3 regions of the Streptomyces sp. BI87 genome follow, and region 2 is predicted to be linked to each of the others. Evidence: riboswitches for the same ligand, from Rfam matches in the RefSeq annotation. Region 2 holds a riboswitch; each other region holds the start of a gene.

Region 1 (7,841 bases), 1.8 Mb from region 2:
GCCATGACAGCAGCAGGGAAGCACCAGGTGAGCCGAGCGGATACGACCCGCCGGGGGAGCCGGCCAGTGCGAGCGGGCATCAGAGATGTGGCCGCCGCCGCCGGCGTCTCCATCACGACCGTGTCCGACGCCCTCAACGGCAAGGGGAGACTTCCGGATGCCACCCGCCGCCACGTCCGTGAGGTGGCGGAACGACTGGGCTACCGCCCCTCGGCGGCCGCCCGCACCCTCCGTACGGGCAAGTCGGGCCTCATCGGTCTGACCGTGACCACGTACGGGGATGAACCTTTCACCTTCACCGAGTTCGCCTACTTCGCGGAGATGGCCAGAGCCGCCACCTCTGCCGCGCTCGCCCGCGGCTACGCCCTGGTGATCCTCCCGGCGACCTCCCGGCTCAGCCCCGTCGACGTCTGGTCCAACGTGGCGCTCGACGGCACCGTGGTGGTCGACCCGGCCGACGACGACCCGGTGGTGCGCGAACTCGCCCGCCAGGGGCTCCCCGTCGTCTCCGACGGGCGGCCCGCGGGCTCCCTGCCGGTCACCGCCTGGGTCGACAACGACCACGAGGCGGCCGTCCTCGACATCCTCGACCACCTCGCCGCGGCGGGCGCCCGCCGTATCGGGCTGCTCACCGGCACGACCACGGACATGTACACCCGCCTCTCCACCGCCGCCTACCTGCGGTGGTGCGCCCGGATCGGCCAGGACCCGGTGCTGGAGGCGTACCCGGCGCACGACCCGTGCGCCGGGGCCGTCGCCGCCGACCGGCTCCTCGCCCGGCCGGACCGGCCCGACGCCGTCTACGGGCTCTTCGACCCCAACGGCACCGACCTCCTCGCCGCCGCCCGGCGCTACGGACTGCGCGTACCCGACGACCTCCTCCTGGTCTGCTGCAGCGAGTCCACCGTCTACGCCAGCACCGAGCCGCCCGTCACCACGCTCTCCCTCAAACCCCGCCGGATCGGCACCGCCGTCGTCCAGCTCCTCATCGACGCCATCGAGGGGATCAACCAGGACCAGCCGGTGGAACAGGTGATACCGACCGAGCTGATCGTCCGGACCTCCTCGATGCGGCGCTCCCCCCGCACCACCGTCAATCCGCCCCGCTCCTCCGGCCAGGGGTGAGCGACACGGAGAGCGCCGGGGAAAAGTCCTCCCAATTCGGCAGGAATCCCCGGTGAACAGAGGTCCCGTCGTTATTCACCACCCCTGGTGCACCACACAGCGCGATCCTCATTCCTATGATGGGCGGACGACACCGCGGGCCGCTGCGACCAGGCAGTCCGAACCGGTGCAGAGGCGGCGCGATGGTGGTGGAGGGGTCGATGACTCAGGGGGCCAGTCAGGGACCCACGGTGCGCACAGCGACACTGCGTGACTTCCGGGTACCCGCGTACGTCCAGCAGGCGGGGCCCCCGGCGGCCACCGCCCCGGTCGACGAAGAACCGCCGGACGGCTACACGCCGACCCAGCGGGACCTGCCGGTCATCAACCGGGGCGACACCGTGCAGGTGACGGTGGCCCCGGAAGAGACCGCTCCGCGCCCCGCGACCGAGGGCCTCGGGCCGCTCTACGCGGTGGGGGACGTCCACGGCTACCTCGACGAACTGCTGGCCGCGCTCCAGGCACAGGGGCTGGTCGACGCCGACGGCACCTGGTCGGCGGGGAACGCCCGCGTCTGGTTCCTGGGCGACTTCACCGACCGTGGCCCCGACGGCATCGGTGTGATCGAGCTGGTCATGCGCCTCTCCGCGGAGGCGGCCGCGGCCGGCGGGTACTGCAAGGCCCTGATGGGCAACCACGAATTGCTGCTGCTCGGCGCCAAGCGGTTCGGCGACACCCCGATCGACTCCGGCGCCGGCACCGCCACCTTCCAGGCCGCCTGGCTCCTCAACGGCGGGCAGAAGACCGACATGGAGCGGCTGGAGGACCACCACCTCCAGTGGATGTCCCGCCTGGACGCCATCGTCGAGGAGGACGGCCACCTGCTCCTCCACTCGGACACCACGGCCTATTTGGACTACGGGGACTCGATCGAGGCGGTCAACGACACCGTCCACTCCATCCTCACCCGCAACGACGCCGACGAGTGCTGGGACCTCTTCCGCAAGTTCACCAAGCGGTTCGCCTTCCGCGACGAGGGTGCCTCGGCAGCCCGCGAACTCCTCGGCGTCTACGGCGGCCGCCGCGTCGTCCACGGCCACAGCCCCATCCCCTACCTGCTCGGGGAGTCCGGCTCCGAGGACGGCTCTCCCGACAGCGGCCCGCAGATCGACGGCCCGCACGTCTACGCCGACGGCCTCGCGGTCGCCCTCGACGGCGGCGTCACCATGGCGGGGAAGCTCCTGGTCAGCGGATTGCCCCTCGCCGACTGACCTACGAGGCCGGACACCTCGCAGGCGGCGGACATACGGACGGGACAGCGTACGAGACGGCGCCGGCCCCTGTCCGAATTCCGCAAAGTCCCTGTCATGGCGGGCCGTTGCCGCTCTACCATCGGGATATCCGTAGCAGGCTCTCCTCCGTTTCCCACCGACCCGCCCGCGACGTCGCGAGCGGCGATGCCCTACGGACACCTCGGGGGATGCACATGAACAGCGCTCCGCACCTGCTGAACGAGGACCGTGCCGCGTACGAGCGGCTCCTCGACGAAGCCCTGCGCACCATCACCCACGACGAAGGCCACCACCGAGCCACCCTGCCCGGCAGACTCCCCGTCGCCGAGCTGCGGCGGCTCGCCCTGGGCGGTACCGCCGCGATCACCGCGGCGGCCGCCACCGAGTACCGGCACCTGCTCTCCCTCCGCGAGGAGCTGGGTGAGGCCACCACGGCCGGACCCGCCACCGGCGACGACCCCGCCGCCGCTCCCGGCGGCGGCGGCCTCACCACCGCCGTGAGCCAGATGACCGAAGCCACCGGCGCGGGCGCGCTGGCGGTCCTGGCGGTCCTCGCCCCGCTCCTCGCGGGCACGGCGGCCCTGATATTCCTCATCGTCGGCTACGGGCTGCGGATGCTGGACCCCGCGCCCGCCCTCGCGCAGACCCTGCTCACGACGGGCTGGGTGTTCGCGGCGTTCGCGGCGGCCGCCCTGCTCGCTGCCGGCCTGGCCCTTCTGCTCACCGCCCTGCGGAACAAGGCTCTCTTCCCGGCTGCCGCGGTACCGTCCGACCCGCTCCGCCGTGAGGTGCAGCAGGCCGCCGACGCCTGGGAGCGGGCCCTCACCGAACGAGGCATCCTGCCCTTCCTCCGCACCACGCTCGCCGAGGCGGCGGCGTCGGGCCCCGAGCCGAGGTCCGGGGAGCCGGTGGAGCCCGCCGGCCCCAGGCCCGCCGCGGAAGCGGACCGTATGCCGCAACTCGGCTACGGCCGACCCGGATTCAGCAGCCCGTCAGAGAGCGGCCACGACCGGCCCGACTCCCGCCCCTCCTACCAGAGCCCCCAGTTCAGCAGCCCCGACTTCAGCGGTCCGGAGTACGACGGACCGGGGCACGGGTGAACGGCAGGGCGGCCAGGGGTTCGCCCCCCCGGCCGCCCGCTCGTCATGTTTCACGTGAAACGTCGCGTTGGCTGATGTTTCACGTGAAACATCGACTGTTGGGGTGTTTCACGTGAAACATCGTCGCGGCGATGCGGGCCGTCAGTCCGCCAGCGGCAGGTAGACCCGGTTGCCGGACTCGGCGAACTCCTTGGACTTCTGGAGCATCCCGGCCTCGATCTCCTCCTGGGAGGCCCCGTCTCCGGCCGTGTCCCCGAACCGGGTCGCGATGTCCTGGCTGATCTTCATGGAGCAGAACTTCGGCCCGCACATCGAGCAGAAGTGAGCCGTCTTGGCCGGTTCGGCCGGGAGGGTCTCGTCATGGAACTCCCGGGCCGTGTCCGGGTCGAGCGCCAGGTTGAACTGGTCCTCCCAGCGGAACTCGAACCGCGCGTCCGAGAGCGCGTCGTCCCACTCCTGCGCCCCCGGGTGCCCCTTGGCGAGATCCGCCGCGTGCGCCGCGATCTTGTAGGTGATCACGCCGGTCTTGACGTCGTCCCGGTTGGGCAGGCCGAGGTGCTCCTTGGGGGTGACGTAGCAGAGCATCGCCGTGCCCCACCAGCCGATCATCGCCGCGCCGATGCCCGAGGTGATGTGGTCGTAGGCGGGGGCGATGTCCGTGGTCAGCGGTCCGAGCGTGTAGAACGGCGCCTCCTCGCAGATCTCCTGCTGGAGGTCGATGTTCTCCTTGATCTTGTGCATGGGCACGTGCCCCGGGCCCTCGATCATGGTCTGCACGTGGTGCCGCTTGGCGATCGTGTTCAGCTCGCCGAGCGTCCGGAGTTCGGCGAACTGCGCCTCGTCGTTGGCGTCCGCGATGGAGCCGGGCCGCAGCCCGTCGCCGAGCGAGTAGGTGACGTCGTAGGCCGCGAGGATCTCGCAGAGTTCCTCGAAGTGCGTGTAGAGGAAGCTCTCCTGGTGGTGGGCGAGGCACCAGGCGGCCATGATCGAGCCGCCCCGCGAGACGATGCCGGTCTTGCGCCGGGCGGTCAACGGCACGTAGGCGAGCCGGACGCCTGCGTGCACCGTCATGTAGTCGACGCCCTGCTCGGCCTGCTCGATGACGGTGTCCTTGTACACCTCCCAGGTCAGCTCCTCGGCCTTGCCGTCGACCTTCTCCAGGGCCTGGTAGAGCGGCACGGTCCCGATCGGCACGGGGGAGTTGCGCAGGACCCACTCGCGGGTGGTGTGGATGTTCCGGCCGGTCGAGAGGTCCATGACGGTGTCGGCGCCCCAGCGGGTCGCCCAGGTCATCTTCTCCACCTCCTCCTCGATCGAGGAGGTGACCGCCGAGTTGCCGATGTTGGCGTTGATCTTCACCAGGAACCGCTTGCCGATGATCATCGGCTCGATCTCCGGGTGGTTGACGTTGGCCGGCAGCACGGCCCGGCCGGCCGCGATCTCGTCCCGGACGGTGCGCGGGTCGAGGTTCTCCCGGATGGCCACGTACTCCATCTCCGGCGTCACCTCGCCGCGCCGCGCGCAGGCGAGTTGCGTGACCGTGCGGCCGGGGACGGCCCGGCGCGGCTTGCGGGGGCGGCCGGGGAAGACCGCGTCGAGGTTGCGAAGCCCCCCGCGCGGGCTGGTGTGCTTGATCCCGTCGTCCTCGGGGCGGACGGGGCGCCCGGCGTACTCCTCAGTGTCGCCGCGCGCGGTGATCCAGTGTTCCCGCAGGGGCGTCAGCCCCCGGCGGACATCGGTCTCCACCGCCGGATCGGTGTACGGGCCGGAGGTGTCGTACAGCGTGACGGCGTTTCCGTTGGTGAGGTGCACCTGGCGGACCGGCACGCGCAGATCGGGGCGGGAACCCTCGATGTACGCCTTGTGCCAGCCGATGGACTTCCCGGCCTCGCTCTTCGGTGCGGAGGCAGGCGTGCGTGCGTCCTGTGTGGTCATGAGACCTACTCCCTACGCCGGCATTACCCGGTAACAGGTTCGGCGGTCGACGCAGCGATGTCCGCGATCCAGACCGGTGTTGACGACCGGTCGGCCGGCGGAGGTCAGCGCCCTCTCAGCCCGGTGCTCCGAGCTCCCGCGTGTACAAAGGTGGCTCCACGCTAACGCCCCGTCGGCCGTGCTGAACAGTGGGCCCCGCCAACTCTTGCGATGATCGACCCGTGACCTCGACGACGCCTCCGCCTCCGCCGCCCTCGCAGCCCCCCTCGGGCGGTCCGCCGTCCGGGACCGGTGGCCAGGGGGGTGAACCGCCGACGGGCGGCCACGGCCACTCCCACAGCCACGGCCCGGCCGCCCCCGTCTCCCAGCACCTGCGCAAGGTGATCGCGGCTGTGCTGATTCCCTTCGCCGCCGCAGTCGTGGTCGGGCTGCTCGTCCTGTGGCCGGGGGGCGCCCCGTCGCACGAGCGGACCGGTGTCGGCATGGACCGGCAGACGGAGCAGGGCTCGGTCACCAAGGTGGACCGGGTCGACTGCGCCGACGTGAACGTCTCCCAGCCGCCGCCCAACGGCGACACCTCCACCCCCGAGGGCCGCTCGGCGCAGGAGCAGGCGACCGGGAAGTGCGAGAAGGCGACCGTCGAGGTGACCTCCGGGCCGCACGCGGGCCGGACCTTCACCGAGATCGTCCAGCCGGACGCCTCCCGCAAGCTCCACCAGGGCCAGGGCGTGGTGGTCGCCTACGCGCCGGACGCGCCGGAGGAACTCCAGTACTCCGTCACCGACGTCAACCGGAAGTTCCCGCTGGCCCTGCTCGCCGCGATCTTCGCGGTGGCGGTGGTGCTGGTCGGCCGGATGCGGGGGCTGATGGCACTGGTCGCCCTCGCCGCGAGCTTCGCGCTGCTCACCCTGTTCATCCTGCCCGCGATCCTCCAGGGCTCGAACCCGCTGGTGGTCGCGGTGGTCGGGGCCAGCGCCATCATGCTGATCGCCCTGTACCTCTGCCACGGGCTGACGGCGAGAACCTCGGTGGCGGTCCTCGGTACGCTGGTCTCCCTCCTGCTGATCGGCCTGCTCGGTTCGGTCTTCATCGGCTGGGCGGCGCTGACCGGCAACACCGACGACAACACCGGGCTGATCCACGGTCTCTACCCGGAGATCGACATGAGCGGCCTGCTGCTGGCGGGCGTGATCATCGGCTCCCTGGGTGTCCTGGACGACGTGACGGTCACGCAGACCTCGGCGGTGTGGGAGCTGCACCAGGCGGACCCGACGATGGGCTGGCGCAAGCTCTACCGGGCCGGCATCCGCATCGGCCGGGACCACATCGCCTCGGTGGTGAACACCCTGGTGTTGGCGTACGCGGGTGCGGCCCTGCCGCTGCTGCTGCTCTTCTCCATCGCGCAGAGCAGCGTGGGCATGGTCGCCAACAGCGAGCTGGTGGCGGAGGAGATCGTGCGGACGCTGGTGGGGTCGATCGGTCTGGTGGCCTCGGTCCCGGTGACGACGGCGCTGGCGGCACTGGTCGTGTCGGCGGACAAGGGCACAGGGGTACCCGTGGGCGGCGCTCCTGCGGCGCGGAGCGGCAGGGGGCGCCGCAGGAAGCGCTGAGACCACGTTGGGCGCCGGCGCGGGACGGGCCGGCGCCGCCTGCTCAGCCGGCGCTCTGCTCCTCGGCCAGGATGCGGTTCAGAGCGTCGTCGAGGTGGCTGTCGAAATCGGCGTGTGCTCGCTCACTGCCGAGCGGGACGAGCCGGTCGGTGCGGTCGAGGAAGGCGAGCAGCGGCGCCTTGCCTGCCCGGAAGAGCGCCTGCTCGGAGCCGACCTGGAGGGTGATGTGCACCTCCCTGGTGGCCGTCTGCCCCACCGGGCAGACCCGGACGTCGCCGTCGCCCGCGGCGTCCAGAACTCCCTCGACCAGCAGTTCACGCCCGAAGACCCAGGTGACCGGGGCGTCTCCGGGGAGGTGGAACGTCAGCCGCACCGCGTACGGATCGACGGTCTCGTACCGCAGTTCCACCGGGATGCGGAAGGCGAGCTCCTCGGAGACGAGGAAGCTCATCATGACCTCTGCCTGTACTGACTCGCGCATGGACTACCCCGCCAGTTGCCGCCATGTGGCCGAAATCCGTCCCGGCCCTTCATGGCATCTTGCAGAACGCCATCATTGGATCACAAGGAGTGAGTTTTCAGATGCTGATAGAGAACCGGAGCCGCCGCAGAATGCTGCCGACGTCCCGGTGCAGCAGCTGTGTGGTGCCCCGGAGGCGTTCCGCCTGAGCGGCGGGCAGGGAGACGGCGAGCACGGCGGCGCTGGACCCGACGGTGATCGGCACCGCCGCGCAGGCCACGCCGAGCGCGTACTGCTGGTACTCGACAACGGGCTGCATACGCTCGGCCGCGGCCAGCCG
Region 2 (7,841 bases):
GCCCGGACTGGGCTGGTGCCCGGTTGCGAGCGGGGCCCGGGTGGGCCGTGCCCGCCGTGTGGCTGGGTCAGACGGCGAGCGCCTGGGCGCGGCGCTTCACCTCTGTCCCGCGATTCTCGTTCAGTGCCTGGGCCGGGGTGCCCGGCAGGGTCTCGTCGGGCGTGAACAGCCACTCCAGCATCTCGTCGTCGGCGAAGCCGTCGTCCCTGAGGACGGTCAGCAGGCCGCTGAGGCCCTTGACCACCTTGTCGCCGTCGATGAAGGCGGCGGGAACCATCAGTACGCGGTTCTCGCCCCGGCGGACCGCCAGGAGCTGGCCGTCCTTCACCAGCTGGCGGACCCGGGTCACCTCTACGTCGAGCTGTTCGGCGATGTCGGGGAGGGTGAGCCACTCGGGGACGAGAGCATCGATCTTTGCGTCAATCTCGGTCACGTACCCAAGAGTGCCATGGCGGCACGGGGGCCGCCGGGTCGGCAGGGGGTGCGCTTGTTTGCCTGGGGCCTTGTCGTGCCTTCGCGATCTGTCGGGGGTGGCCCCGGCTGGGCCGTTTTCGCTGGGCTTCGCCCGATGTGCGGGGGATTTGTCCTTGCCGGTCACTGATCGGCCTCAAGCGCCGGCCGGGCTGCTTTGTGGCTGGGCTCCGCACTGGGCTTCCGACCATGACCCTGCCGGTCAAAGACGGCCTCAAACGCCGGCCGGGCTGTAGGGGTTCGCGGTTCGTTCGCCGTCTGGGTCGGGCGGGGCCGCACCGGGGTACCTCCTCACAAACTGCAGGGTGCGGGGTCAGTCGCTTCAAGGCGGCCGTGTGTGCAGTTTGCTGCGGGGGCACCCCGGCACGACCCCGCCCTTCCGTCTCGTCGGCGTCGTCCCGCCGGTGGGTGAGGAAAAGACAGACCGTCCCCGATTGATCTTTGTGGCGAGCGAGAGCGGTCACAGTGGTCGCTGTGGAGAAGCCCGGTATCGGGGACGGCCTCATCCACCCACCGGCGGTCGGCCGCGTACGAGACCGTGGGGTGGGGACGTGCCGGGGTGCCCCCGCAGCAAACTGCACACGAGGCAGCCATACTCCAACTCACCCCGCACCATGCAGTTTGTGAGGAGGTACCCCGGCGCGGCCCCGCCCCACCCCCGTGCCGGAGGAACCGCGAACCCCTACAGCCCGGCCGGCGTTTGAGGCCAGTCAGTGACCGGCACGGGCAGCGGCCGGCAGGTCGGGACGGAGCCCAGCCAGAACAGCCTGGCCGGCGCTGAGGCCGTCGGTGACCCGCAGGGTCAAGACGCGGAAGGCCGGGGCGGAGCCCAGCCCCACCGAACCCCAGCCCGGCCGGCGTTTGAGGCCAAATCGGTGACCGGCAGGGCAGCGGCCGGCACCCCCAGACGCGGCGCAGCCACACCCCGGCGGGGGTCAGGCCGTGGCGGACTTCAGGGGGACGGCGGGGTCGGCGACGAGGGAGGGGGTCAGCACCGCGCCGGAGGCGATGAGTTTGCGGCCCTGGGTGAGGTCGCGGGGCCGGCCCACGGTGAGAACGGCGCGCAGCGCCCCCGCAGGGGAGAGCCAGCAGAGGGACCAGGCGGCCTCGTGGGGGTCGCCCCGGTGGACGAGGAGGTCCTCGGGCGCGTGGTGGCCGGCGTACTGGACGAAGCGGCCGAACTGCTCGGACCAGAAGTAGGGCACCGGGTCGTAGGGGGCGGGCTCCTGCCCGGTGAGGGCGGCGGCCACGGTGCGGGGCCCCTGGAGGGCGTTGTCCCAGTGGTGGACGAGGAGACGGCGCCCGTACCGCGCCGAGGGGAAGGAGGCGCAGTCCCCGACCGCGTACACGTCGGGGACGGAGGACCGCAGCAGCCCGTCCGCCAGGACGGCCCCGTGGGCGTCGAGGGCGATGCCGGAACCGGCGAGGAACCCGGTGGCGGGCCGCGCCCCGATCCCGACGACGACGGCGTCGGCGGGGAGCAGCCGCCCGTCGGCGAGCCGCACCCCGTGGTCCTCGACCCGGGAGACGGCCACCCCGGTGAGCAGCTCGACACCCTGCTCGGCGTACCAGCCGGCCATCGGCCCGGCCGCCTCGGCGGGCAGCACCCCGGCAAGCGGCCGGTCGGCGGCCTCCACGACGGTGACGTGGCACCCGGCCTCCCGCGCGGCGGTGGCGAACTCGGCGCCGATCCAGCCGGCGCCGACCACGACGACGGTGCGCCGGTCGGCGAGGACGGGCCGCAGCCGGGTGGCGTCGTCGAGGGTGCGCAGCAGATGGACGGCGGGGTGGTCCTGGGTGCCGGGGAGGGCGAGGGGTTCGGCGCCGGTGGCGAGGACGAGGGCGGTGTACGGGACGGGGCCCGCGTCGGTGTCGACCAGGTGCTCGGCCGGGCGGACCCCGGTGACGGCGACGCCGAGCCGCAGCCCGATGCCGAGCCCCTCGAAGTCCACGTCGAAGGCTGAGCCCTCGGCGGTGCCGAGCAGGACGGCCTTGGAGAGCGGCGGCCGGTCGTAGGGCGGATGGGGTTCGGCGCCGAGCAGCGTCACCGGGCCCTCGTGCCCCTGTTCGCGCAGCGCCACCGCCGTCTGCACCCCGGCCATGCCCGCGCCGACGACCACCACGCCGGGAACCTGCTGATGCGTCTCGCTCACCGGGCCACTGTAGATCTCCGGGCGGGCGACGGGACGAGGAGGGCGGGGGTCTAGGCTGGCCGCAGACCAATCGCGGGAGCCCGGCGGACCGGGCTGAGAGGGAGGCTGCGGCCTCCGACCGTACGTACCTGATCCGGGTCATGCCGGCGAAGGGAGGGGCTGGGAGCCCATGGACAGCAGCGACAGCAGGGGTGACGAGGGGACGGGTGCGGCCACGTCCGGGGCTCCGGTGGGGCCCGAGGCCGTACCCGTCGCCGAGGCCGTACGGAGCACGGCGGTGTACACGGCAGGTGGCGCGCGCAATGTCGTGGTGGCCGGCGGCGGGATCATCGGGCTGGTCACGGCGTGGCGGGCGGCCCAGCGGGGGCTGACGGTGACCGTGGTGGACCCGGCGCCGGGAGGCGGGGCGGCGCGGGTCGCGGCGGGGATGCTGGCGGCCGTGACCGAGCTGCACTTCGGCGAGGAGCGGCTGCTGGCCCTGAACCTGGCGTCGGCGGAGCGCTATCCGGCGTTCGCGGCGGAGCTGGCGGAGGCGAGCGGGCAGGAGCTGGGGTACCGGCGCTGCGGCACGCTGGCGGTGGCGCTGGACGCCGACGACCGGGCGTACCTGCGGGAGTTGCACGCGCTGCAGCTCCGGTCGGGGCTGGAGTCGGAGTGGCTGTCGGGCCGGGAGTGCCGGCGGCTGGAGCCGATGCTGGCGCCCGGGGTGCGGGGTGGCCTGCGGGTCGACGGGGACCATCAGATCGATCCGCGGCGGCTCGCCTCGGCGCTGGTGGCCGCCTGCGAGCGGGCCGGGGTGGCCTGGTGCCGGTCCACCGCCGGGCGGCTGGTGGTGCGCGGCGGCCGGGCCGTGGGTGTGGAGCTGGCCGACGGCACCCTCGTGGAGGGCGGGCAGACCGTGCTGGCGGCGGGGAGCCGCAGCGGGCTGCTGGCGGGGCTGCCCAAGGAGGTGGCGGTGCCGGTGCGGCCGGTGAAGGGCCAGGTGGTGCGGCTGGCGGTGCCCGAGGCGTATCGGCGTGGGGCGGCGTTCCTCGGCCGGACGGTGCGGGCGGTGGTGCGCGGCAGCCACGTGTACCTGGTCCCCCGGGAGAACGGCGAGCTGGTGATCGGGGCGACCACGGAGGAGCTGGGCTGGGACACCACGGTGACCGCCGGCGGCGTCTACGAGCTGCTGCGGGACGCCCACGAGCTGGTGCCGGGCCTGACCGAGCTGCCGTTCACCGAGGTGCGGGCGGGGCTGCGGCCGGGCTCGCCGGACAACGCGCCGCTGCTGGGGCCGACCGCCCTGCCGGGGCTGCACCTGGCCACCGGCCACCACCGGAACGGGGTGCTGCTCACCCCGGTGACCGGAGACGTCCTGGCGGACGTGCTGACCACGGGCGCGCTGCCCGGGTACGCGGACGCCTTCACCGCGCGGCGGTTCGAGGCCGCGCCCGTCCAGGAGGGGGCCCGATGACGACCGAGGGCACGAGGAGCGAGGCGGGGACGTACGCCGTCTCCGTCAACGGCGAGCGGCGTGAGCTGGCGGCCGGGACGACGCTGGAGGCGCTGGTGGCGGAGTTGACCTCGGCGCCGCGCGGGGTGGCGGCGGCCGTCAACGAGGCCGTGGTGCCGCGCGGGGCGTGGACCGCGACCGTGCTCGGCGAGGGTGACCGCGTCGAGGTGCTCACCGCTGTGCAGGGAGGCTGACCGTGGCGGACGACACGTTCACGATCGGGGGGACCGAGTTCGGCTCCCGGCTGATCATGGGGACTGGCGGGGCGCCGAGCCTGGAGGTGCTGGAGCGGGCGCTGACCGCCTCGGGCACCACGCTGACGACGGTGGCGATGCGGCGGCTGGACCCGGGGGTGGCCGGTTCGGTCCTCTCGGTGCTGGAGCGCCTGGCGATCCAGGTGCTGCCGAACACCGCCGGCTGCTACACGGCGGGCGAGGCGGTGCTCACCGCGCGCCTGGCCCGCGAGGCGCTCGGCACCGACCTGGTGAAGCTGGAGGTCATCGCCGACGAGCGGACCCTGCTGCCGGACCCGGTGGAGACGCTGGAGGCGGCCGAGGTGCTGGTCGACGACGGGTTCACGGTGCTGCCGTACACCAACGACGACCCGGTGGTGGCGCGGCGCCTGGAGGAGGCGGGGTGTGCGGCGGTGATGCCGCTGGGCTCGCCGATCGGGTCGGGGCTCGGTATCCGCAACCCGCACAACTTCGAGCTGATCGTCGAGCAGGCCGGGGTCCCGGTGATCCTCGACGCGGGCGCGGGGACCGCCTCGGACGCGGCGCTGGCGATGGAGCTGGGGTGCGCCGGTGTGATGCTCGCCTCGGCGGTGACCCGGGCGCAGGAGCCGGAGCTGATGGCCTCGGCGATGCGGCACGCGGTGGAGGCGGGCCGCCTGGCGTACCGGGCGGGGCGTATCCCGCGCCGCCACTTCGCGCGGGCGTCGTCGCCGGTGGAGGGCGTGGCGCACCTCGATCCGGAGCGCCCCGCGTTCTGACCGGGCGGTCCGCGGGACGGGGCCGGCCGCACGGCGGTGACCAGGGCGTCACAGCTTGGCTGCGGTCGGTTCCGGAGTCTTCGGCGCGGCCGCGTGGCTCGTAGACTCCGGGGCGTGGATACGCCGCTTCCCGACACTTCGCCCCGGCCCGCGGGCACCGCCCCGCTGGGGCTGGTGCTCGACGGGCGCTACCGCGTCGACGCGCTGATCGCCGTCGGCGGCATGGCCACGGTCTACCGCGCCCTGGACACCCGCCTGGACCGGGTGGTGGCGCTCAAGGTGATGCATCCGGAGCTGGCGGCCGACGCCTCCTTCGTGGAGCGGTTCATCCGCGAGGCCCGCTCGGTGGCCCGCCTCTCCCACCCCAACGTGGTCGGCGTCTTCGACCAGGGCGCCGAGGGCGCGTACGTCTATCTGGCGATGGAGTACGTGCCGGGGTGCACCCTGCGGGACGTGCTGCGGGAGCGGGGCGCGCTGACGCCGAGGGCGGCGCTGGACGTGCTGGAGCCGGTGCTCGCGGCGCTCGGCGCCGCCCACCGGGCCGGGTTCGTGCACCGGGACATGAAGCCGGAGAACGTCCTGATAGGCGACGACGGCCGGGTCAAGGTCGCGGACTTCGGCCTGGTCAAGGCCGTGGACACGGTGACGAACACCACGGGCGCGGTACTGGGCACGGTCGCGTACCTGGCGCCGGAGCAGATCGAGCAGGACGACGTCGCCGACGCCCGCGTGGACGTGTACGCCTGCGGGGTGGTGCTCTACGAGATGCTGACGGGCGGGCGCCCGCACTCCGGGGACTCCCCGGCGCAGGTCCTGTACCGGCACCTGAACGAGGACGTGCCGCCGCCGTCGGCGGCCGTGCCGCACCTGGGTCCGGAGCTGGACCGGCTGGTCGCGGTGGCGACCTCGCGGGCGCCCGAGGGGCGGCCCGAGGACGCGGTGGCCCTGCTGGCGCTGGCCCGGGACGCTCGGGCCGCGCTGGACGACGCGGCGCTGGACGCCGTACCCCCGGCGGCGCTGGCCGGCGACCGCAGCATCGCGGAGGACCGGACCAGCGTCATCCCCCGTTTCTCGACCCCGGCCCGGCCCGCCGCCGACGACGGCGTGCAGCGGACCAGCGTGCTGGCCGCCGCCCCGCCGGAGCCCCCGGCGCCCGCCCGGCGCAGCCGCTTCGGCAACCGGCGCAAGGGCGGGCTGGCGGCGCTGGTCGCGGTGCTGCTGGTGCTCTGTGTGGGCGCGGGGGTCTGGTACATCAACTCGGGGCAGTTCACGCGGGTGCCGCCGCTGCTGGCCAAGACCGAGGACGAGGCGCGGCAGCGGCTGGCGGACGCCGGGCTGAAGGTGGGCGGTGTCGACAAGGCGTACAGCGACACGGCCGACCGGGGCACGGTGACCAAGACCGACCCGGGCACCGGTGAGCGGGTGCGGGGCAACGGCTCGGTGAACCTGACCGTCTCGCTCGGCCCGCGCAAGGTGACGGTGCCCCGGGTCGAGGGGATGTCGCTGGCCAAGGCCAAGGCGCGGCTGCGGGACGCCGGGCTGGAGCCGGGGATGGTGACCCGGGCCTTCAGCGAGTCCGTCGCGAAGGGGGACGTGGTGAGCACCGACCCGGCCGCCGGGACCGAGCGGCGCGGCGGCTCGGCCGTGGCGCTGGTGGTCAGCAAGGGCGCGCCGGTGGAGGTGCCGGACGTGGCGGGCTCCTCGCTCCAGGAGGCGACCGAGGCGCTGAAGGAGGCCGGGCTGAAGGTGAGCACCGCCGACGAGCGGGTCTTCTCCGAGCACGAGAAGGGTGCCGTGGCGGCCCAGTCCCCGGAGCCCGGGACGGAGCTGGCCGAGGGCGGCGAGGTGGAGCTGACGCTCTCCAAGGGCCCGGACCTGGTCGAGGTCCCGGACGTGACCGGGCAGAAGGAGGAGGAGGCGCGGAAGACGCTGGAGGGGGCCGGGTTCAAGGTCGACGTCTCCCGCTGGTTCTTCGGCGACACGGTGTGGGACCAGTCGGTCGAGGGCGGCGAGACCGCTCCGCGCGGCTCGGAGATCACCATCCGGGTCCGCTGACCCCAGGGTCTCGGGGCTAGGGCCGTCCGGCGGGGAACGCGCCCCGCCGTGCGACCCTTGACCTCGTGAACAAGAGCAGCATCGGTGCCCACATCCCCGTCGCGGGCGGCCTCGCCAGGACCGGCCTCGCCTACGCCCAGGACCTCGCCGCCGAGGCGGTGCAGGTCTTCGTCGCCAGCCCGCGCGGCTGGGCGACGCCCGCCGGCGACCCGAAGCAGGACGAGGAGTTCCGCCGGCTCTGCGCCGAGCGGGAGATACCGGCGTACGTGCACGCGCCGTACCTGATCAACTTCGGCTCGCACACCGAGGCGACCGCCGCGAAGTCGGTGGACTCGCTGCGGCACTCGCTGCGCCGGGGCCGGGAGATCGGCGCCCTCGGCGTCGTCGTGCACACCGGTTCGGCGACCGGCGGCCGCTCCCGCGAGACGGCGCTGGCGCAGGCGCGTGAGCTGATGCTGCCGCTCCTGGACGAGCTGGGCGACGACGACCCGTACCTGCTGCTGGAGTCGACGGCCGGACAGGGCGCCTCGCTCTGCGCCGAGGTCGACGACTTCGGCCCGTACTTCGACGTGCTGGAGCGGCACCCGAAGCTCGGCGTCTGCCTGGACACCTGCCACATCCACGCCGCCGGTCACGACCTGGCGGCGCCCGGCGGGGTGAAGGAGACGCTGGACGC
Region 3 (7,841 bases), 3.8 Mb from region 2:
GCCGCGTCTCCGCGGGTGCCCCGGCCTTCGCCGTCCTGAGGAGTTTTCCGCCCATGGCACCGCCCGCACCCGGAGTGCTCACCTTTGTCGCGCCCCGCGGAGCCAAGAAGCCGCCGCGGCACCTCGCCGACCTCACGCCCGCCGAGCGCAAGGAAGCCGTGGCCGCGATCGGCGAGAAGCCGTTCCGCGCCAAGCAGCTGTCGCAGCACTACTTCGCCCGTTACGCGCACGACCCCGCGGAGTGGACCGACATTCCCGCGGGTTCCCGCGAGAAGCTGCGCAGCGAGCTCCTGCCGGACCTCATGTCCGTCGTCCGCCACATCTCCTGCGACGACGACACCACCCGCAAGACCCTGTGGCGGCTGCACGACGGCACGCTGGTCGAGTCCGTGCTCATGCGCTACCCGGACCGGGTCACCATGTGCATCTCCTCGCAGGCCGGCTGCGGCATGAACTGCCCGTTCTGCGCCACGGGGCAGGCCGGGCTGGACCGCAATCTCTCGACCGCCGAGATCGTGCACCAGATCGTCGACGGGATGAGGGCGCTGCGGGACGGTGAGGTCCCCGGCGGCCCCGCGCGCCTGTCCAACATCGTCTTCATGGGTATGGGCGAGCCGCTCGCCAACTACAACCGCGTCACCGGTGCGATCAGGCGCCTCACCGACCCTGAGCCCGACGGCCTCGGGCTGTCCCAGCGCGGCATCACCGTCTCCACCGTCGGCCTGGTCCCCGCCATCCACCGGTTCGCCGACGAAGGCTTCAAGTGCCGCCTGGCGGTCTCTCTGCACGCCCCCGACGACGAGCTGCGCGACACGCTCGTCCCCGTCAACACCCGCTGGAAGGTCCGCGAGGTCCTCGACTCCGCGTGGGAGTACGCGGAGAAGTCGGGGCGCCGGGTCTCCATCGAGTACGCCCTGATCCGCGACATCAACGATCAGGCCTGGCGCGGTGACCTGCTCGGGCGCCTGCTGAAGAACAAGCGCGTGCACGTCAACCTGATCCCGCTCAACCCGACGCCGGGTTCCAAGTGGACCGCCTCGCGGCCCGAGGACGAGAAGGCGTTCGTGGAAGCCATCGCCTCGCACGGCGTGCCGGTCACGGTGCGGGACACCCGCGGCCAGGAGATCGACGGGGCCTGCGGGCAGCTCGCCGCCACGGAGCGCTGATCACTCCCCACCCCGCACGGGGCGGGGAGCCGTTCGAGTGCGGGGTGTGTGCGCGAGTATCCTGGCCACACACACATACATATTCCGACAGGGGAGCGCCACAGCGCTGAGAGTGCGGCACCACGTGATCCCACGTAAAGGCCGCAGACCCTCTGAACCTCGCCCGGGTCATTCCGGGTAGGAAGTTCGGACCACTCAAGCTGTTGCGCCTTGCCCTGGCGCCGGTCGCCGGTGCCGGGGCAAGGCCGCGTCTCTTCCTGGCATACCCAGGAGGAAATCCAGTGCCCATCGCACGCAACGCCGCCAGGACCGCGCTGGTGGCCTGTGCCGGCTTGTTCGCCGTGACGGCCTGCGGCTCCGGCGACGGCGCCGACGAAGCGCAGTCGAAGCAGGTCACCCTCGTCACGCACGACTCGTTCAACGTCTCCAAGGGCGTGCTCGCCGAGTTCAGGAAGAAGACCGGCTACACCGTGAAGGTGCTGAAGAGCGGTGACGCCGGACAGGCGGTCAACCAGGCCGTTCTCTCCAAGGGCAACCCGCAGGGCGACGTCCTGTTCGGCGTGGACAACACGCTGCTCTCCCGCGCCGTCGACAACGGCGTCTTCGCCCCGTACCAGGCGAAGGGGCTGGACCGCGTCCCGGCGGAGTACCAGCTCGACGGGGAGAAGCACCGGGTGACGCCGGTCGACACGGGCGACATCTGCGTCAACTACGACAAGAGCTACTTCGCCGACAAGAAGCTCGACCCGCCGCGCACCTTCGAGGACCTGGCCGACCCGAAGTACAAGAACCTCCTGGTCACCGAGAACGTCGCCACGTCCTCGCCGGGCCTCGGCTTCCTGCTCGGGACAGCCGCCGAGTTCGGCGACAAGGGCTGGCAGGACTACTGGAAGAAGCTCAAGGCCAACGGCGTGAAGGTCGTCGAAGGCTGGGAGCAGGCGTACAACGAGGAGTTCTCGGGGTCGGCCGTCGGCAAGAAGGCCGGGGGCGACCGGCCCCTCGTCGTCTCGTACGCGTCCAGCCCGCCCGTCGAGGTGCTGTACGCCGACCCGCAGCCCGATGAGGCGCCCACGGGGGTCCTGACCGACACCTGCTTCCGGCAGATCGAGTTCGCCGGGCTCCTCGACGGGGCGAAGAACCCCGAGGGCGGGAAGAAGCTGCTGGACTTCCTGATCGGCAAGACGTTCCAGGAGGACCTGCCGTTGCAGATGTTCGTCCGGCCCGTGGCCGACGACGCGAAGCTGCCGGAGCTCTTCACTGAGTTCGGCGCGGAGGCGGACCGGGCCCGGTCGCTCGAGCCGGAGAAGATCGCCGAGAACCGTGAGGCGTGGGTCAAGTCGTGGACCTCGCTCGTGGTGAAGTGACGGCGCGGCGCGCCGATCCCAGCCCCGCCCGCGGCGTGAGCGCGGCGGACGGGACCGGCGAGGCGCCCGGTACGGGGCACGACGCGAAGGCGCCGCGCGCTCCGCGACGGGGCCGTCCCACGCGGCCGCCCCGTCGCCCCGTCGTCGCAGGTGGCGCGCGCAGTGGGCACTGGGCGCGGGGGGCTCTGATGACCGTCCCCGTGGTCTTCTTCGGCATCTTCTTCGCGTACCCCGTCGCCGCCATCGTCGGCAGGGGGCTGCGGCAGGACGGGGCGTGGCAGTTCGGTGCGTCGCTGGGCGAGGTGCTGGGCGACCCGGACATCGGACAGGTGCTCTGGTTCACCCTCTGGCAGGCGCTCGCGTCGACGGGGCTGACCCTGGTCGTCGCCATGCCCGCGGCGTACGTGTTCGCGCGGCTGGAGTTCCCGGGCAAGAGCCTGCTGCGGGCCGTGGTGACGGTCCCGTTCGTCCTGCCCACCGTCGTCGTCGGGACGGCCTTCCTGGCGCTCCTCGGACGCGGCGGCCTGCTGGACGACCTGTGGGGTCTGCGCCTCGACACCACGGTGTGGGCCATCCTCCTTGCCCACGTCTTCTTCAACTACGCCGTCGTCGTCCGCACCGTCGGGGGCCTGTGGGCCCAGCTCGACCCGCGCCAGGAGGAAGCCGCCAGGATGCTCGGTGCCTCCCGGTTCCGGGCGTGGCGCACCGTCACGCTGCCCGCCCTCGGCCCTGCCGTGGCCGCGGCGGCGCTGATGGTCTTCCTGTTCACGTTCACCTCGTTCGGCGTCGTGCAGATTCTGGGCGGACCCGGCTTCGCCACGCTCGAAGTGGAGATCTACCGGCAGACCGCGCACCTGCTCGACCTGCCCACCGCCGCCGTCCTGACCCTGGTGCAGTTCGCCGCGGTCGGGGCCATCCTCGCCGTCCACGCGTGGACCGTGCGGCGCCGTGAGAGCGCCCTCAGCCTGGTCGACGCGGCGTACGCGGTGCGCCGCGTGCGGGGGACGGGGCAGCGCCTGCTGCTCGGGTTCGTCCTCGCGACCGTGGGCGTCCTGATCCTGCTGCCGCTCGGCGTTCTGGTGGAGCGGGCCCTCGACGCCCCGGGCGGGTACGGGCTGGGCTACTTCCGCGCCCTCATGTCGGCGGACGGCGGGGCTTTCCTCGTACCACCGATCGACGCCGTCGCCAACTCGCTCCAGTACGCCGCCGTGGCGACGCTCATCGCCCTGCTCGTCGGGGGACTCGCGGCCGCCGCGCTGACGCGGCGTGCGGGGCGGTTCACCAGGGGCTTCGACGCGCTGCTGATGCTCCCGCTGGGGGTGTCCGCGGTGACCGTCGGGTTCGGCTTCCTCATCGCTCTCGACCGGCCGCCGCTGGATCTGCGGGCCAGCTGGATTCTGGTGCCGCTGGCCCAGGCGCTCGTCGGGGTGCCGTTCGTGGTGCGGACCATGCTGCCCGTGCTGCGCGCGGTGGACAGCCGGCTGCGGGAGGCGGCGGCGGTGCTCGGTGCGTCGCCTTGGCGGGCCTGGCGGGAGGTGGACCTGCCGCTGGTGCGCAGGGCGCTGCTCGTCGCCGCGGGGTTCGCGTTCGCCGTGTCGCTCGGCGAGTTCGGGGCGACCGTCTTCATCGCGCGCCCCGACAACCCGACGCTGCCGGTCGCCGTGGCAAGGCTGCTCGGCCGCGCCGGTGACCTCAACTACGGACAGGCCATGGCCCTGTCCACGATCCTCATGATCGTCTGCGTCGTCTCCCTGCTGCTCCTGGAGCGGGTCCGCCCGCTGTCCCGCGGGGCGGGCACGGCCAGGGCGCTCGACCGAACCGGAGCATTCTGATGGCTGCCACACCAAGGCGTTCGGACGCGCCCCGTACGGCTGCGCAGGCGGAGCGGGACGCCGCCGCGTCCTCCGCCGCGCCACTGCTCGAGATCGACGCTGCCTCCGTGCGGTTCGCCGGCGCGGCGTACCCCGCGCTCGGTGCGGTCGACCTCCGGGTGGCGGCGGGCGAGATCGTCTGTGTCCTCGGGCCGAGCGGCAGCGGGAAGTCCACCCTGCTGCGCGCCGTGGCGGGGCTCCAGGCGCTCGACTCGGGGCGGGTACGGCTGGAGGGGCGGGACCAGGCGGGAGTCCCCGCGCACCGACGCGGCGTGGGGCTCATGTTCCAGGACCATCAGCTCTTCCCGCAGCGCGACGTCGGCGGCAACATCGCCTTCGGGCCCCGTATGCACGGGGCGACGCGCGAGGCGCAGCACGCGCGCGTGACGGAGCTGCTGCGACTGGTGGGCCTCCCCGGTGCCGCCGGGCGTGCCGTCAGCACGCTCTCCGGCGGTGAACAGCAGCGGGTCGCCCTGGCCCGCGCACTGGCGCCCAGTCCGCGCCTGCTCATGCTCGACGAGCCGCTCGGCCAGCTCGACCGGAGCCTGCGCGAGCGCCTCGTGGTCGAACTGCGGGAACTCTTCGGCGCGCTGGGGACGACGGTACTGGCGGTGACGCACGACCAGGGGGAGGCGTTCGCGCTGGCTGACCGCGTGGTGGTGATGCGGGAAGGGCGCATCGCTCAGTCCGGGACACCGCTGGAGGTGTGGCAGCGGCCCGCCGACGCCTTCGTGGCCCGGTTCCTCGGCTTCGACAACCTCGTCGTGGCCACGGTGGCGGACGGCGTCGCGGACACTCCCTGGGGCAAGTTGCCCGTACCGCCCGGTGCCCCGCACGGGGAGCGCGAAGTGCTGGTCAGGCCCACCGGCGTACGCCTCGTGGAGCCGGACCGGGGGCTTGCCTGCACCGTGGCCGCGCGGACCTTCCGGGGCACCCATGTCTCGCTCGCGCTGGACCCGGTGACGGGGCCCAGGCTGGAGGCGGCGTGCACCCTGCGGGAGGCGCCGGCGCCCGGGGCCGAGGTCGGCGCGACCTTCGACCCGGACGACGTGGTCGTCCTCGGCTGAGCCGGGCGGGCGGCGTGGCCGCCCCGTACGGCGCGGTACGGGGCGGGTACAGGGCGGGAAAAGCCAGTGACCGTCCTCGGAGCCGGGGCTACGCTCCGGCCATGACTCAGAGAGATCTCTCGTACGACCGGTACTGCGACGAGGTGACCGTGCAGACGGGACTGCTGCGGCAGGCGCTGGCCGGAGCCGCCGATCTCCAGGCGCGTGTCCCGACGTGCCCGGAGTGGACGCTGCGTGACCTTGCCGTGCACGTGGGCGGGGCCATCCGATGGATGAACGAGATCGTACGGACCCGCGCCTCGGCCGAAGTGCCGGACGAGGCGGTTCCCCAGTTCGCGGGGCCGCCGGTCGAAGACGGGCCCGAGGCGCTGGATGCGTGGCTGGCCGAGGGCGCCGAGTCGGCGGCGGAGGCGTTGAGGGAGGCTGGGCCGGGGCGCAAGATGTGGACCTGGTCCTGGGAGCAGAGTTCCAGCTTCTGGGCCCGGCGGCTCACGCAGGAGTTGCTGGTCCATCGCGCGGATGCCTGCATAGCGGCGGGAGTGCCGTTCGTGGCCGATGCCGAGCTGGCAGCGGACGCGGTCGACGAGTGGCTGGAGATCGTCGCGTACGTGCAGCGGGTCCAGCCGGCCGATCCCGCCGGAGAGCTGCGGGGCGGCGGACGCAGCCTGCACCTTCACGCGACGGACGCGGCGCCCGGCGTACCCGGGGAATGGCTCATCGAGCTCACGGACGACGGGTTCGCGGTGCGCCCGGAGCACACCGACGAGGCCACCGTGGAACTGCGCGGACCGATGACCGAGCTGATGCTCGCCTTCTACCGGCGCCTTCCCCTGAACAGTGACGAAATCGAGGTGCGCGGCGACCGCTCGTTCCTGGAGTTCTGGCTGGAGCGCGCCACCTTCGGATGAGGAGACGTGCCGGGGCGGCGTGGGCCCCGCTACGGGGCGCACGCGGGGCGGGCGAGCGCGTGCGTTGGTCGCCCCGTCACGCGAAGGGCGGGGGCGGCGAGTCGCCGCCCCCGCGCCCCTCAGGGCCGGCCGTGACCAGATCCGGTCGTGCGACCCGACGACTGCTCAGCCCTCGACGACCGAGGGGTCCATCCAGACGACCTCGAAGTGGTGGCCGTCCGGGTCGAAGAAGGCCCGGCCGTACATGAAGTCGCCCTGCTCCTGGGTCTCGCCGGCGGGGGCACCCCCGGAGGCGATCGCCTTGTCGACGAGCTCGTCGACCTTCTCTCTGCTTTCGGCGCTCAGCGCCAGGAGAGCCTCGACCGTCTGGGAGGAGTCGGCGATCTGCTTCTTGGTGAACTCGCCGAACCGCTCCTTCTTCATGATCATCAGGACGATGGTGTCGCTGATCACGACGGACGCGGTGCTGTCGTCGGAGAACTGCTCGTTGAGGGCGAAACCCAGCTCGGTGAAGAACTTCTTCGACCCTTCCAGGTCGTTCACCGCGAGGTTGACGAAGATCATCTGCTGGTACATGGCTGTCCCCACTGGTAGGCGGAGGGCGGCGTGGTCGCCGTCCTGCGGTGCAGGTGGCCCGGAGGTTTCCTGCGTTCATGGTGTTGGACCGGGGTCGGGGGCGGAACTCATCGCTGGTGGGTCGCCGTTTCTGCGCTCCGTGAGTTGTGTGGGCCGGGTGCGGCGTACGGAGCCGGCGGGGGCTGCGGGGCTCAGCCGCGTAGCGGCGCCGCAGCGAGGGTGGCCACCGCCCAGGTGAGCGGGACGAACACCACGATCAGCGTCACGGCGCGGAGCGCCGCCGCGCTGCGGAGCGCCGAGGCGGGGGCGCCCAGCCGCAGCAGCGCCGCGTTGGCCGTCGCGCGCGACCTCCTGGCCTCCACGCCTGCGCTGAGCAGGGTCGCGAGCGCGCATCCGGCCACGAGTACGCCGCCGAGCGCCGTCAGCGGTCCCGCGGGGGAGGTGCCGGTGCCCGCCCCGTAGAGCGTGGCGGAGGCGAGTGCGCCCGACGCGACGGCGCAGACCACGCCGAGGGGCCGGCCGATCCGGGTGGCCTCCTCCTGGAGGCCACGCCCGGCCAGCAGCCGTACCGCGCCCGGCTTCGCCGACTGCAGCACCCGGCCGCAGAGATGAGTGAGGCCAGGTCCTGCGAGCGCCAGGCCCAGTGCGGTGAGCAGCCAGCCGAGTACGCCGCCGAGCGCGCCCGACTCCACGCCGCCGGGCAGAGGCACGCCCGCGGCGTCCTCGCGCGGCGTACCGCCCGCCGCCCAGCTCTCCACGGCCAGCCCCGTCGCCAGCAGGGCGACGCCCCAGGGGAGCCCGGACGGTACGGGCAGCGGCGTGGCGGGCTCCGTACGCGGCGCCGTGGGGGCAGGCTGCCCCGCGCGGGGGCGCAGCGCCGCGGCGGTGG

The links. A riboswitch is a leader RNA that binds a small molecule or an ion and turns the genes downstream of it on or off. The one in region 2 is predicted to bind thiamine pyrophosphate.
Region 1: another riboswitch for thiamine pyrophosphate. It lies ahead of thiC (phosphomethylpyrimidine synthase ThiC); the one in region 2 lies ahead of thiO (glycine oxidase ThiO).
Region 3: another riboswitch for thiamine pyrophosphate. It lies ahead of OIM89_RS06335 (thiamine ABC transporter substrate binding subunit); the one in region 2 lies ahead of thiO (glycine oxidase ThiO).

What each region holds. Positions count from the first base shown of each region.
Region 1 covers NZ_CP110079.1:3,470,276-3,478,116, reverse strand. Annotated here, with positions in the region: gene OIM89_RS15320 (LacI family DNA-binding transcriptional regulator) at 4-1,125, shown strand; gene OIM89_RS15315 (metallophosphoesterase) at 1,308-2,375, shown strand; gene OIM89_RS15310 (hypothetical protein) at 2,585-3,496, shown strand; gene thiC (phosphomethylpyrimidine synthase ThiC) at 3,638-5,431, opposite strand; TPP riboswitch at 5,424-5,581, opposite strand; gene OIM89_RS15300 (YibE/F family protein) at 5,653-7,041, shown strand; gene OIM89_RS15295 (SsgA family sporulation/cell division regulator) at 7,085-7,522, opposite strand; gene OIM89_RS15290 (IclR family transcriptional regulator) at 7,620-7,841, opposite strand, start outside.
Region 2 covers NZ_CP110079.1:5,293,774-5,301,614, reverse strand. Annotated here, with positions in the region: gene OIM89_RS23635 (Rv2175c family DNA-binding protein) at 68-433, opposite strand; gene OIM89_RS23630 (NAD(P)/FAD-dependent oxidoreductase) at 1,407-2,594, opposite strand; TPP riboswitch at 2,687-2,798, shown strand; gene thiO (glycine oxidase ThiO) at 2,854-4,080, shown strand; gene thiS (sulfur carrier protein ThiS) at 4,077-4,313, shown strand; gene OIM89_RS23615 (thiazole synthase) at 4,316-5,110, shown strand; gene pknB (Stk1 family PASTA domain-containing Ser/Thr kinase) at 5,225-7,165, shown strand; gene OIM89_RS23605 (deoxyribonuclease IV) at 7,231-7,841, shown strand, end outside.
Region 3 covers NZ_CP110079.1:1,498,369-1,506,209, reverse strand. Annotated here, with positions in the region: gene rlmN (23S rRNA (adenine(2503)-C(2))-methyltransferase RlmN) at 54-1,166, shown strand; TPP riboswitch at 1,246-1,368, shown strand; gene OIM89_RS06335 (thiamine ABC transporter substrate binding subunit) at 1,448-2,530, shown strand; gene OIM89_RS06330 (ABC transporter permease) at 2,719-4,362, shown strand; gene OIM89_RS06325 (ABC transporter ATP-binding protein) at 4,362-5,468, shown strand; gene OIM89_RS06320 (maleylpyruvate isomerase family mycothiol-dependent enzyme) at 5,570-6,376, shown strand; gene OIM89_RS06315 (VOC family protein) at 6,542-6,952, opposite strand; gene OIM89_RS06310 (hypothetical protein) at 7,144-7,841, opposite strand, start outside.